Regions from separate parts of the Paenibacillus sp. FSL H3-0321 genome, predicted to be linked through region 2. Evidence: riboswitches for the same ligand, from Rfam matches in the RefSeq annotation. Region 2 holds a riboswitch; the other holds the start of a gene.
The links. A riboswitch is a leader RNA that binds a small molecule or an ion and turns the genes downstream of it on or off. The one in region 2 is predicted to bind glycine.
Positions count from the first base shown of each region.

Region 1: it holds a riboswitch for glycine, as region 2 does, so the genes downstream of both, gcvT (glycine cleavage system aminomethyltransferase GcvT) here and MHI45_RS17820 (amino acid permease) in region 2, are expected to answer to the same signal.

Region 1 covers NZ_JBBODH010000001.1:3,520,802-3,526,173, reverse strand. The annotation lists gene gcvPA (aminomethyl-transferring glycine dehydrogenase subunit GcvPA) at 1-883, opposite strand, end outside; gene gcvT (glycine cleavage system aminomethyltransferase GcvT) at 880-2,004, opposite strand; glycine riboswitch at 2,243-2,339, opposite strand; gene gcvH (glycine cleavage system protein GcvH) at 2,522-2,914, shown strand; gene MHI45_RS15600 (hypothetical protein) at 2,997-3,632, opposite strand; gene MHI45_RS15595 (flagellar motor protein MotB) at 3,702-4,577, opposite strand; gene MHI45_RS15590 (flagellar motor protein) at 4,574-5,359, opposite strand.
Region 2 covers NZ_JBBODH010000001.1:4,025,318-4,030,689, reverse strand. The annotation lists gene pnuC (nicotinamide riboside transporter PnuC) at 1-389, shown strand, start outside; gene MHI45_RS17825 (AAA family ATPase) at 386-1,396, shown strand; glycine riboswitch at 1,514-1,594, shown strand; gene MHI45_RS17820 (amino acid permease) at 1,759-3,150, shown strand; gene MHI45_RS17815 (VOC family protein) at 3,311-3,622, shown strand; gene MHI45_RS17810 (phytase) at 3,881-5,284, shown strand.

The sequences.
Region 1 (5,372 bases), 500 kb from region 2:
TCCGGCCCGGCATGCGGCGCATCAGATGCTCCGCTACGGCGAAGAATCCGCAGGTTGGGCCGCCCAGCGAAGCCGGAATGCCCAGCGGCTGCGCATCACCGACGACAATGTCGGCGCCGAGCTTACCCGGCGTTTCCAGTACGCCGAGCGCCAGCGGGTTGGCGCTGACGATGAACAGGCCTTTGACGCCGTGGATCAGCGGCTCGATGGCACCGAGATCTTCTATCGCGCCGAAGAAGTTCGGTGACTGCACCAGGACAGCCGCCGTGTCGCCGTCGATGGCTGAGGCAAGCTTTGCTTGGTCGGTTACACCGTCTTTATAGTCAATCTCTACGACATCGAGGCCCCAGGCCCCTGCCGAAGTGCGCAGCACCTGGCGGGCCTCAGGATGCACGGTGCGGGAGACAATCAGCTTTTTGCGTTTGGTGGCACCAGCTGCAAGTACTGCCGCTTCCGAGAAAGCCGTAGCACCATCGTACATGCTGGCGTTGGCCACCTTCATGCCGGTCAGCTCACAGATGTAGGACTGGAATTCAAAGATCGCCTGCAGCTCGCCTTGGCTGATTTCCGGCTGGTAAGGGGTATAGGCAGTATAGAATTCCGAACGGGAGATGACATGATTGATGACGACAGGGATATGATGGTCATACAGGCCGGCGCCGAGGAAGCTGGCGTGGGTATCGAAATTGGCATTTTTGTCGGCCAGCTCTTTCATATGGCGCAGCAAGGCGTATTCATCCAGCGCCTCCGACATCGGCATAGTTCCCTGATAACGGACGGCCTCGGGGATATCGGAGAACAGCTCCTCCATGGACTGAATTCCGACTGCTTCCATCATTTCGTTGCGGTCTTGTTCAGTCATTGGCAGATAACGGTGCTTCATTGCGGCTTCACTCCCTGGCTCTTTTTGTAGAATGGCGCTTTGACCACGACAGCCTTGAGCTGCTTGCCGCGGATCTCTACGTTTACCTCTGTGCCTATTTCACTGTAAGCTGCATCCAGCAGCGCAAGTCCGAGATTGCGTTTGAGTGTCGGTGACTGGGTGCCGGTGGTCACTTCACCGATCTTTACTCCATCCCCGTATACAGGGTAGTGGGAACGCGGAATGCCGCGGTCGATCATTTCCAGACCGACGAGGCGGCGGGGCAGACCGTCAGCCTTCTGCTTCACCAGCACATCACGGCCGATGAAATCTTCTTTGTCCAGCTTCACGAAGAACTGCACGCCTGCTTCCAGCGGCGTAATATCCGCCGACAGCTCCTGGCCGTACAGCGGCAGCTTGGCTTCAAAGCGCAGCGTGTCGCGTGCGCCAAGACCGGCTGGTGTCAAGCCGTGCGGAGACCCCGCTTCCAGCAGGCCGTTCCACAGCGCAGCCGCTGTATCCGGCGGCGCGTAGAGCTCGAATCCGTCCTCGCCGGTATATCCGGTGCGGGAGAGCAGAACGTTCACGCCGCACACCTCGGCGTTCTCGATGAAGTGGAAAGGCTTCAGCTCAGCAATGGGAGCCGCTGTAACTTTGGAGAGGATGGCCTCAGCCAGCGGGCCCTGCAGGGCGAGTAGAAGAGTCTCATCCGAGATGTTGCTCAGGCTGACGCCGCTGAATTCTGCGGTGAGATGCTTCTGCAGCCATTGAAAGTCCTTGTCGATGTTGGAGGCGTTCACGACAAGCATGTAACGCTCTTCGCCGAGGCGGTATACGAGCAAATCATCGACAACACCGCCGTTTGGATATAGAAGCAGCGTGTACTGCGCTCCACCGTCTGCCAGCTTGCTGACATCATTGGTCGTCATTTTTTGCAGGAAGGCTTCGGAGCCGCTGCCGCTAACCATGAATTCACCCATATGCGACACATCGAACAGTCCGGCTTGCCCGCGGACGGCCTCATGCTCCTTGACGATTCCTGTAAACTGCACCGGCAGCTCCCAGCCGCCGAAGTCAATGCATCTGGACTCCGCATAAGCAGAATAAAGGTCATAAAAAGGCGTTCTTTTCAAAGCGTTCATGTGCTCACTCCCTTGGTCTGATTACATGCAAGCCTAACGGGATTTCCTTTGCCGGCAGGGACGGAGTCCGTTTCTGCCCATTAAAAAAAAGGACAGGCGGAAGCCAAATATGCGCACGCGCATATTTGGCTTCCGCTCTGTCCTTTGTACCTGAGAGTTACCCTGCTGTGAACCCGGCAGGTTTCCCCGTTGGTGACCAGTACGCTGCAATAGCAGGGCCTGATGCTCTCCAGAGATGCGTCCGGCAAAGGTCCTTTTGCCTGAGAGATTCACCCCTTAGAGGGCTTACTCCTTCGGCGCCGTCTTCAAGAGACGGTCTCTCCCTATGCCATCATTCGCAAACCGTATAATTTTCTGCTGTCTCCATTAAACCGGGTATGGAGGTCCACTGTCAACAAAAAAACGTCAAAAAGATGACAAATTTAAATTTCCTGTCAGTTATATTGACATTGAGCAGGACGATAACTTAGTCTATAACTAAATTTACAACTCCAATTCGGAAATGAGGCGGCTTGAAATGAGTGAAGTGCTAGATAACCTGCTGTACAGCGAAGAGCATGAATGGGCGCAGCAGGGCGAAGGACGTTTAATACGTGTTGGGATTACGGATCATGCCCAGCATTTACTAGGCGATATCGTATTTGTGGAATTTCCTGAAGTTGGATCGGCTATTTCTGCCGGGGACAGCGTGGGCAGCATTGAATCCGTGAAGACGGTTTCCGAATTATATTCACCGGTATCGGGAACGGTGACCAAGATTAACGATGCACTGGAGAACAGTCCGGAGCTGATTAACGATCAGCCGTACAGCGGGGGCTGGATTTTTGAACTGGAGATCGAAGGCGAGTATGCCGAAGCCGTATCGGGACTGCTGGACGCAGCCGCTTACCGTGAACGGGTTGGGGAATAGCAATTGGTTTTGTGAAAAATTTATTAAAGACGGATTTCGCGCATTAGCTGCACTAATGTGAGAAGTCTGTCTTTTTGCGCTTTCAGCGGCTTGGAAAATCTGCAAGTCCCGGATAAAAATGTGGAGCCATCCGCCACAAGAGGGGCAGCAGTGCAAGGCTAATCAGGACGAATAAACAGCATAAAAGGATAAATCTGTAGATTTTGCGAGGGGGTGCAGCCGGTCTGAGCACAAAGTAATAAACGCCGATAGAGTAAAAGGGATACAGCAGGACAGCTGCCATGGCCATGCAGACAAAAAAGGTCATCTCACCGGCTGAGCTGGGGATCATTGTGTCCGGGTAATACACGGGATCAAGCTGCAAAAAGATAACCAAAAGTGGCACATAAGCGAAAAACAGGTGCAGAAAAAAGCAGCGGATGCGTCCGTTGTCGGCCAGACCGTAGAGCATCCACCAGACTCCCAGCCAGGGCAAGGCAAAAGCGCCGCCCGCAAGCAAAAAACGAACGGCGATTTGAATCAGCTTGCTTAGCGGATACACATTGGCTTGTTCGCCCCAGAAAAGGGAGTACGACGAGAGTAAAAGGAAATAAGCCATGCCCCCAACGAAGAACGTAATGATTCCCTGGAGAAACGTGGTAACCAATAGCGAGACTAGTAGACGCAGATTTTTTAAAAATCGGGCGGGATCAGGTGGTGTTCCGTTTAGAGTTTCCATACCTATTCAGACTCCTTTAGAAGCAAATGTAACCTTTCATCATCTGCTGTTCTGGGCTGATAGGCGGAATTATTCTTCGTCTTGAAGCTGCCGCAGCACGATTAGCTCGACGCGGCGGTTTTTCTGTTTTCCAAGCAGCGTAGTATTGTCGGCAGCAGGCCGGGTATCGGCATAGCCGGCATACTGGAAGGTATCCGGATCCAGTCTTTCATTGTCGAGGAAGAAACGCAGGATGGAGAGTGCCCGCGCGCCTGACAGCTCCCAGTTGTCGTTATAGCGCGAGCCAACCGACACCGGGGTATTGTCGGTATGTCCCTCGATGCTGATGGATGCGCCTATGCCGCGGAACAGGCCTGAGAGCTGGCGGAGTGCAGGGAATGCAGGTGCTTTCAGCTCGGCTTTGCCGGCATCGAACAGGAACCGGTCGCTAAGCGTAATGGCAATGCCCTGTGGTTTATCTGCAACAAAGATCTGATCTCCGAGGTTGTTGTCTTCAACATATTTGGTGATGACGCCCATCAATGAGGCCAGCTTCGCTTCCTGTTCCTTGAAAGCCAGTTCACGTGAAGAAGGCGGCTGTGCCGTCTCTCCGGCATTGGCCGTGCCTGCAACTTTGCTTCCTGTTCCATTATCTTGACTGCCTTCGCCAGCGACAATTGCAGAATTGCTTCCTTGTTTCTGACTGTTTGCTGAGCCGCTGTTTTCCGTTTCTTGTTGGCTCTCCAGAATGCCATCGCCACCTTCAAGCACGGGGTTGCCGCTCCTGAACGTTTCCGAAAGGGAACCTGTGACAATCTTGTATTTCTGCACGTCCAGACTGCTCATGGCGAACATAATGACGAAAAATATAAGTAAAAGTGTAATGAGATCGGCATAAGTGATCATCCAGCGGTCATTGCTCTCCCGGCTTTCGGCGTGCTGCTCACGCCGGTTTCTCTGCCTCATAGCAGCCCTCTTGCATACTCACGCTCACGGCTTCCGGCAGAATCCGCAGTGAAGGAGCTAAGCTTCTTGCGCACCAGCTGCGGATGATCCCCGTTCTGCAGGGCCAGAATGCCGACCAGCAGCATCTCCATGCCAGCCAGCTCGGTTTGGCTGCGGGATTTGATCTTGGAGGCAATGGGTAAAAATATTAGATTAGCGCTGGCTACACCGTAAAGCGTCGCTGTAAAAGCGACTGCGATGGATGCTCCCAGATTGGAAGGATCGGTCAGATTGCTGAGTACATGGATCAGTCCCATGACCGTCCCGATAATCCCCATCGTTGGTGCGTAGCCTCCGGCCGCCTCAAATATTTTGGCGTAGCCGTTGTACTTCAATTCTTTGGCGTCCATGTCCAGCTCCAGAATCTGGCGAACCTCGTCAGCATCTGTGCCGTCGACGATCAGCAGCAATCCTTCACGGGTAAAGGGATTGGGATGTTCTTCGGCTTTTTGCTCCAGCAGGAGCACACCGCCGCGCCGGGTAATAGCAGCCATGGAGATCAGCTCCTCCGCGTTCTGCTCACTCAGGTCCGGATGCCTGCCGAAGGCCATGCGCAGTGCAGCAGGGATGTGGCGCAGTTTAGATGCGGGAAAGCTGATGAGAACAGCGGCCAATGTGCCGCCAAAGACAATTAGTGCGGCATTAGGCTGCAGCAATCCGGAGAGATTGCCGCCTTCCCAAAAGAAGCCGCCGATCATAGCGGCCAGTCCAGCCAGGAGGCCGATAATTGCGGTGATATCCATAGGTTATGACTCC
Region 2 (5,372 bases):
ATATGTGGAAAAATAACCGGACTGATGGCAAGCTGTCCATGCGTCAGCTGGAGCTCAAGCGTCTGCTCCTTGTGGGGGCGGTCTGCGTATTAGGCAGCCTGCTGCTGGGCCTGGGTCTATCGTTCATACCGGGGCAGAATTCGCCTTATATTGATGCCATTACGACGGTGTTGTCCGTTGTCGCCACTCTATTAATGGTTCGAAGATTCAAGGAACAATGGCTGGTCTATATTGTCCTCAATATGTTCACGGTTCTGCTGTGGGTAATTCGAATGCTAGAGGGGAGCGGTGAAGGCCTGCTGATGATCGTCATGTGGAGCGCGTATCTGGTTAACGCTGTATACGGCTACTACAATTGGAACAAGGGCGCTAGGGAGGTATCAGCATGAAGAGATTAGGCTTAACGCTCGGAAAGTTTGCCCCGCTGCATAAAGGGCATCAGTTCATGTTCGAGACGGCGCTGCAAGAGGTCGACGAACTGATTGTAGTGATCTATGAGACGACGGTGACCCCGATCCCGCTGCAAATCCGGGCCAACTGGATTCGCAAGCTCTACCCGGCGGTGCGGGTGATTGAAGCCTGGGACGGTCCGGACGGGTATTCGAACGACCGGGAGCATGAGATAAGGGAGGAGCAATATATTCTGGGGTTACTGAAAGGCGAGCAAGTGACGCATTTCTACTCCAGCGAGTTTTACGGAGAGCATATGAGCATCGCTTTGGGCGCAGTAGACCGGCGGGTGGATGAAGCTCGCGGGCAGGTACCGGTTTCAGCTACCATGGTCCGTTCGGATCCTTACAAGTACCGGCAATATGTGAGCGATAGCGTGTATCGGGATTTAATAACAAAAGTGGTTTTTGTGGGAGCGATGTCTACCGGCAAATCCACGATCACCGAAGCGTTGGCCCGGCGGTATCGCACAACCTATGCGAGCGAATACGGGCGCGACTATTGGACGGAGCATCAGGTGGACCGCCGAATTGGCTTGGAGGCGTTCGATGAAATTGCTGTCGGCCATATGGAGCGGGAAGAGCGGGCTTTACTGCAAGCGGATAAATATCTTTTTGTCGATACCAATGCGATCACGACTTATATGTTTGCCCTGGATTACCACGGCCGGGCCCCTGAACGCTTAACCCGGATCGCCCTGGAAAATGCACAGCGGTATGACCTTTTTTTCCTGTGCGACGACGACATTCCTTACGAGGATACATGGGACCGCAGCGGGAATCAGAAGCGGCATATTTTCCATAAGCAAATTATTGCGGATTTGAAGGCGCGGCGGATTCCCTACATCACACTTCGGGGAAGCCTGGAGGAACGAATGGGTAAGGTAGACGAAGTGCTGGCAACGTTCAAGCCCTATCATAATTATTTTGGCGAAGCACGGTGGTAATTAATGTTATTGACAAAACTTTTGACTATGATTAGTATTGAAAAATATTTAAATGAAGTTATGATCCTATAATCAAATAATTTCTAAGCTATGAATGCTATGGATCACACTATAGCAGGAGCAGCTTCTGGAGAGACCGTGGGGATTCCCCGGCGCCGAAGGGTTCACAATCTCAGGCAAAAGGACAGAAGAGTACTGGATAATTCATTTGTTATTCTGATAAGCGTCAGAATGATGAATGTATTTTATTTAATATTCTTATGACCGTGAGATTGGAGCGCATCCAGTCTCTTTTTTTATTGTCATTTTTACTTGTTCATCATTTCACAAAGAAATATTTAGATTTAGAGGGGGAGTTTCACATGGCACCACAAGAACTAAAGAGAGATTTAGAGAATCGGCATGTTCAGCTCATTGCAATTGGCGGCACCATCGGGACCGGATTGTTTTTAGGATCAGGTAAAGCTATACAACTCGCAGGACCATCCATCATCTTTGCTTATTTAATCGTCGGTATTGCCGTGTTTTTTGTTATGAGGGCCTTGGGAGAACTTCTGTTGTCAAAAGCGGGTTATCAATCTTTTACAGACATCGCTGAAGATTATCTTGGACCGCGCGCAGCATTTGTAACCGGATGGACCTATTGGTTTTGTTGGATCATGACGGCTATGGCGGATATTATAGCTGTTGGCGTATATGTACAATATTGGTTTGATATCCCGCAATGGATCCCTGCCGTCATTTGTTTGATCATTTTATTAGGACTCAATTTATTAACTGTAAAAAGTTTTGGCGAATTGGAGTTTTGGTTTGCATTAATCAAGGTAGTGACTATTCTGGCGTTGATTGTTATCGGGGCAATCCTGCTGGTGATTGGATTCAAAACGGCTAACGGAACGGTTACTGTCAGTAATATTTGGGCACATGGGGGGATATTCCCGAACGGGGTTTCAGGGTTCCTACTTTCCTTCCAAATGGTTGTGTTTGCCTTTGTCGGTGTGGAATTGGTGGGGGTATCGGCAGCCGAAACATCCAATCCAGAAAAAACCATCCCATCGGCTATTAATAAAATTCCTTTAAGAATTCTATTTTTCTACGTGGGTGCCATTATCGCCTTGTTATGCATCAACGCATGGACGGAACTAAATCCGGCAGAAAGTCCTTTTGTTAAAACGTTTAGTTTGGTGGGGATACCGATTGCTGCTGGAATTATTAACTTTGTCGTATTGACTTCAGCCGCGTCTGCCTGTAACAGCGGAATGTTCTCAACAAGCCGGATTCTATATAATTTGAGCAGGAATGACCAGGCTCCAGCCAATTTTGCAAAGCTGAATAGAAATCATGTCCCAAGCAATGCGCTCTTCATCTCCACGCTTGTGTTATCTGTGGGAGCTCTTTTGAGTAAGCTGATTCCGGAGACTGCTTTTGGAATCGTGACAACCATCAGTGCCATTTGTTTCATCTGGGTTTGGGGTATCGTTCTGATCTGTCATTTGCGGTATAAGAAAACAAAGCCGGAATTGCAGGCGAAGTCAAAATTCAAAGCCCCGTTCACCCCATTTATTAATTATGTAGTCCTAGCGTTGTTTGCAATCATACTCATTATTATGCTGTTTGCTGAAGAAACACGTCCGGCCTTATTATTGACGCCGTTATGGTTTATTTTATTATTTGTTTTGTATTCGACGAATCGGAGAAAGCGGGAAAGAAGCAGCAAAATAATCAGTACAGAATCACATCCCATGGATGCCTGACCCGATCATTCTTTTAATAGAAAAGGGGATTGCCTCAGGCCTTAGTTATTTTTTAGGCAAAAAAATTGAAATTCTTCAATATCACCTTTCAAGAAGCAATTCCGGCAGTTATTCTTATAAATGAAAATGGACATAATTTTGTTTATAAGGAGGAATAACTATGGCGGGGCAAATATGGATCAATCTACCAGTTAAAGATATCAACAAATCAAAAGATTTTTTCACGGAGATTGGATTTTCTTTGAATCAAGGACCTGGAAATGCTGATGATAAAGCTAGTCTAGTCATCGGAGACAAGAATGTTATTGTGATGCTATTTACGGAGTCCACGTTCGAAAGATTTACAGGAAATGATATTGCAGATACAACGAAAGGCACTGAAGTATTGTTTACAATTGGTGCAGATCGCAAGGAAGAAGTGGATGAAATGGTAACGAAGGTGGTAAAGGCTGGCGGTAGCATCTACGGCTAGCCCCATGACCAGGGTTGGATGTATGGTGCAGGTTTTGCTGATTTGGATGGTCATCGCTGGAATGTGCTGTATATGGATATGAGCAAATTCCCTGCTGAGTAAAAATAGAGGCAGTCTAGAACTATGAGATGCATTCAAATGCTATCTTGAATTTACATTGTTAATTTTACAAAGGCTTAGTTGTCCGTTAATACTTCTTTTACACTCATCTTCTATAGTTAAGCAATTACTAACAATAGAGGGGAACATTGAACATCAATGAAAACATGGGAAACTGTACTATCTACGCTGCTCCTTGCAGGCGCTCTACTTCCTGCCGCAACAACTAACGCAGCATCCGCCTCAGACCTAAAAGGATATGAACCTCTGCGCAAGCACATGGATGGGATCGGAGCAACTATCACATGGGATAGCGACGATAAGTCGGCACTGGTCAAGCTGAAGAACGGATTCGCAGGCACGTTCACGGCAGGCGATAAGGAATATCGTCTAGCGGGTAAAGCAGGCGAGCTTCCAGCGGAGGTCAAATTAGTCGATGGCAAGATGTACATTCCTTCCAAGCTGCTTCAAGCTATTCTGGCGGAAAATGCAAAGTTTATCAATTCCGCAGATATCATCACCCCTTATTCGGTAACCGCTCAGGTAGAGACGGCAGCCGTTGAAGATGGCGAGGATGCAGCCGATGACCCGGCCATTTGGCTCGATTCTGCGAACCCGGCGAATTCCAAAATCATTGCCACGAACAAAGGCGGAGGTGTCCTCGTCTATGATTTGCACGGCAAGGAGCTTCAAAATTATAAAGTAGGAAAAATGAATAATATTGATATACGTTATGATTTTCTGCTTGGCGATAAAAAAGTAGATATTGTTGGCGCGACGAACCGTTCTACGAACACGATCGATATTTTTGCTATGGATGGGGCAACCGGGAAGTTGACTGACATTGTAGCAGAGCCCATTAAAGCGAAGATGGAAGAGGTATACGGATTCAGCCTTTACCATAGCCTGAAATCGGATGAGTATTACGCTCTGGTTCTGGGTAAAGAAGGCGAATTTGAGCAATATGAGCTGACTGACAACGGGAAGGGCAAAGTTTCAGGTAAGCTCGTTCGCGAGTTTAAGCTGGCTACGCAATCAGAAGGTATGGTAGCTGATGATGAGTATGGCATGATGTATATAGCGGAAGAGGATTACGCGATATACAAATATAATGCGGAGCCGGACAGCGGCACAAAACCTCTATCCACTGTCGATATTGCGGACGGACGCCGATTGCAGGATGATATTGAAGGGTTGACTCTCTATTACGGTGCCGACGGCAAAGGTTATTTAATCGCCTCCAGCCAAGGCAGTGACAGCTACGCAATATATGACCGTGAAGGCAATAACGCTTACCTTACTAGCTTCAATATCGCCGATGGCGCATTGACCGATGGCACCTCAGTAACTGATGGTATTGATGTACTCGGGTTCGGACTGGGCGAACAGTTCCCTTATGGCATTTTCATCGCACAGGATGATTCCAACATTAACAATGGCAAAGAGCTTAACCAAAACTTTAAAGTGGTAGCCTGGGATCAAATTGCTAAAGGTGCAAAGACTCCGCTTCTGATGGACAACAAAGTGGATCCTCGTAAACTTGTGGACCGCAGCGCGAAGTAATATTAGTTAACAGCTAATGTGCAAGCTTTAAAGTAAAGAACATTTTCTCATAAGCAGCCTCCAACTCCACATTTCAGGGGTCTTAGGG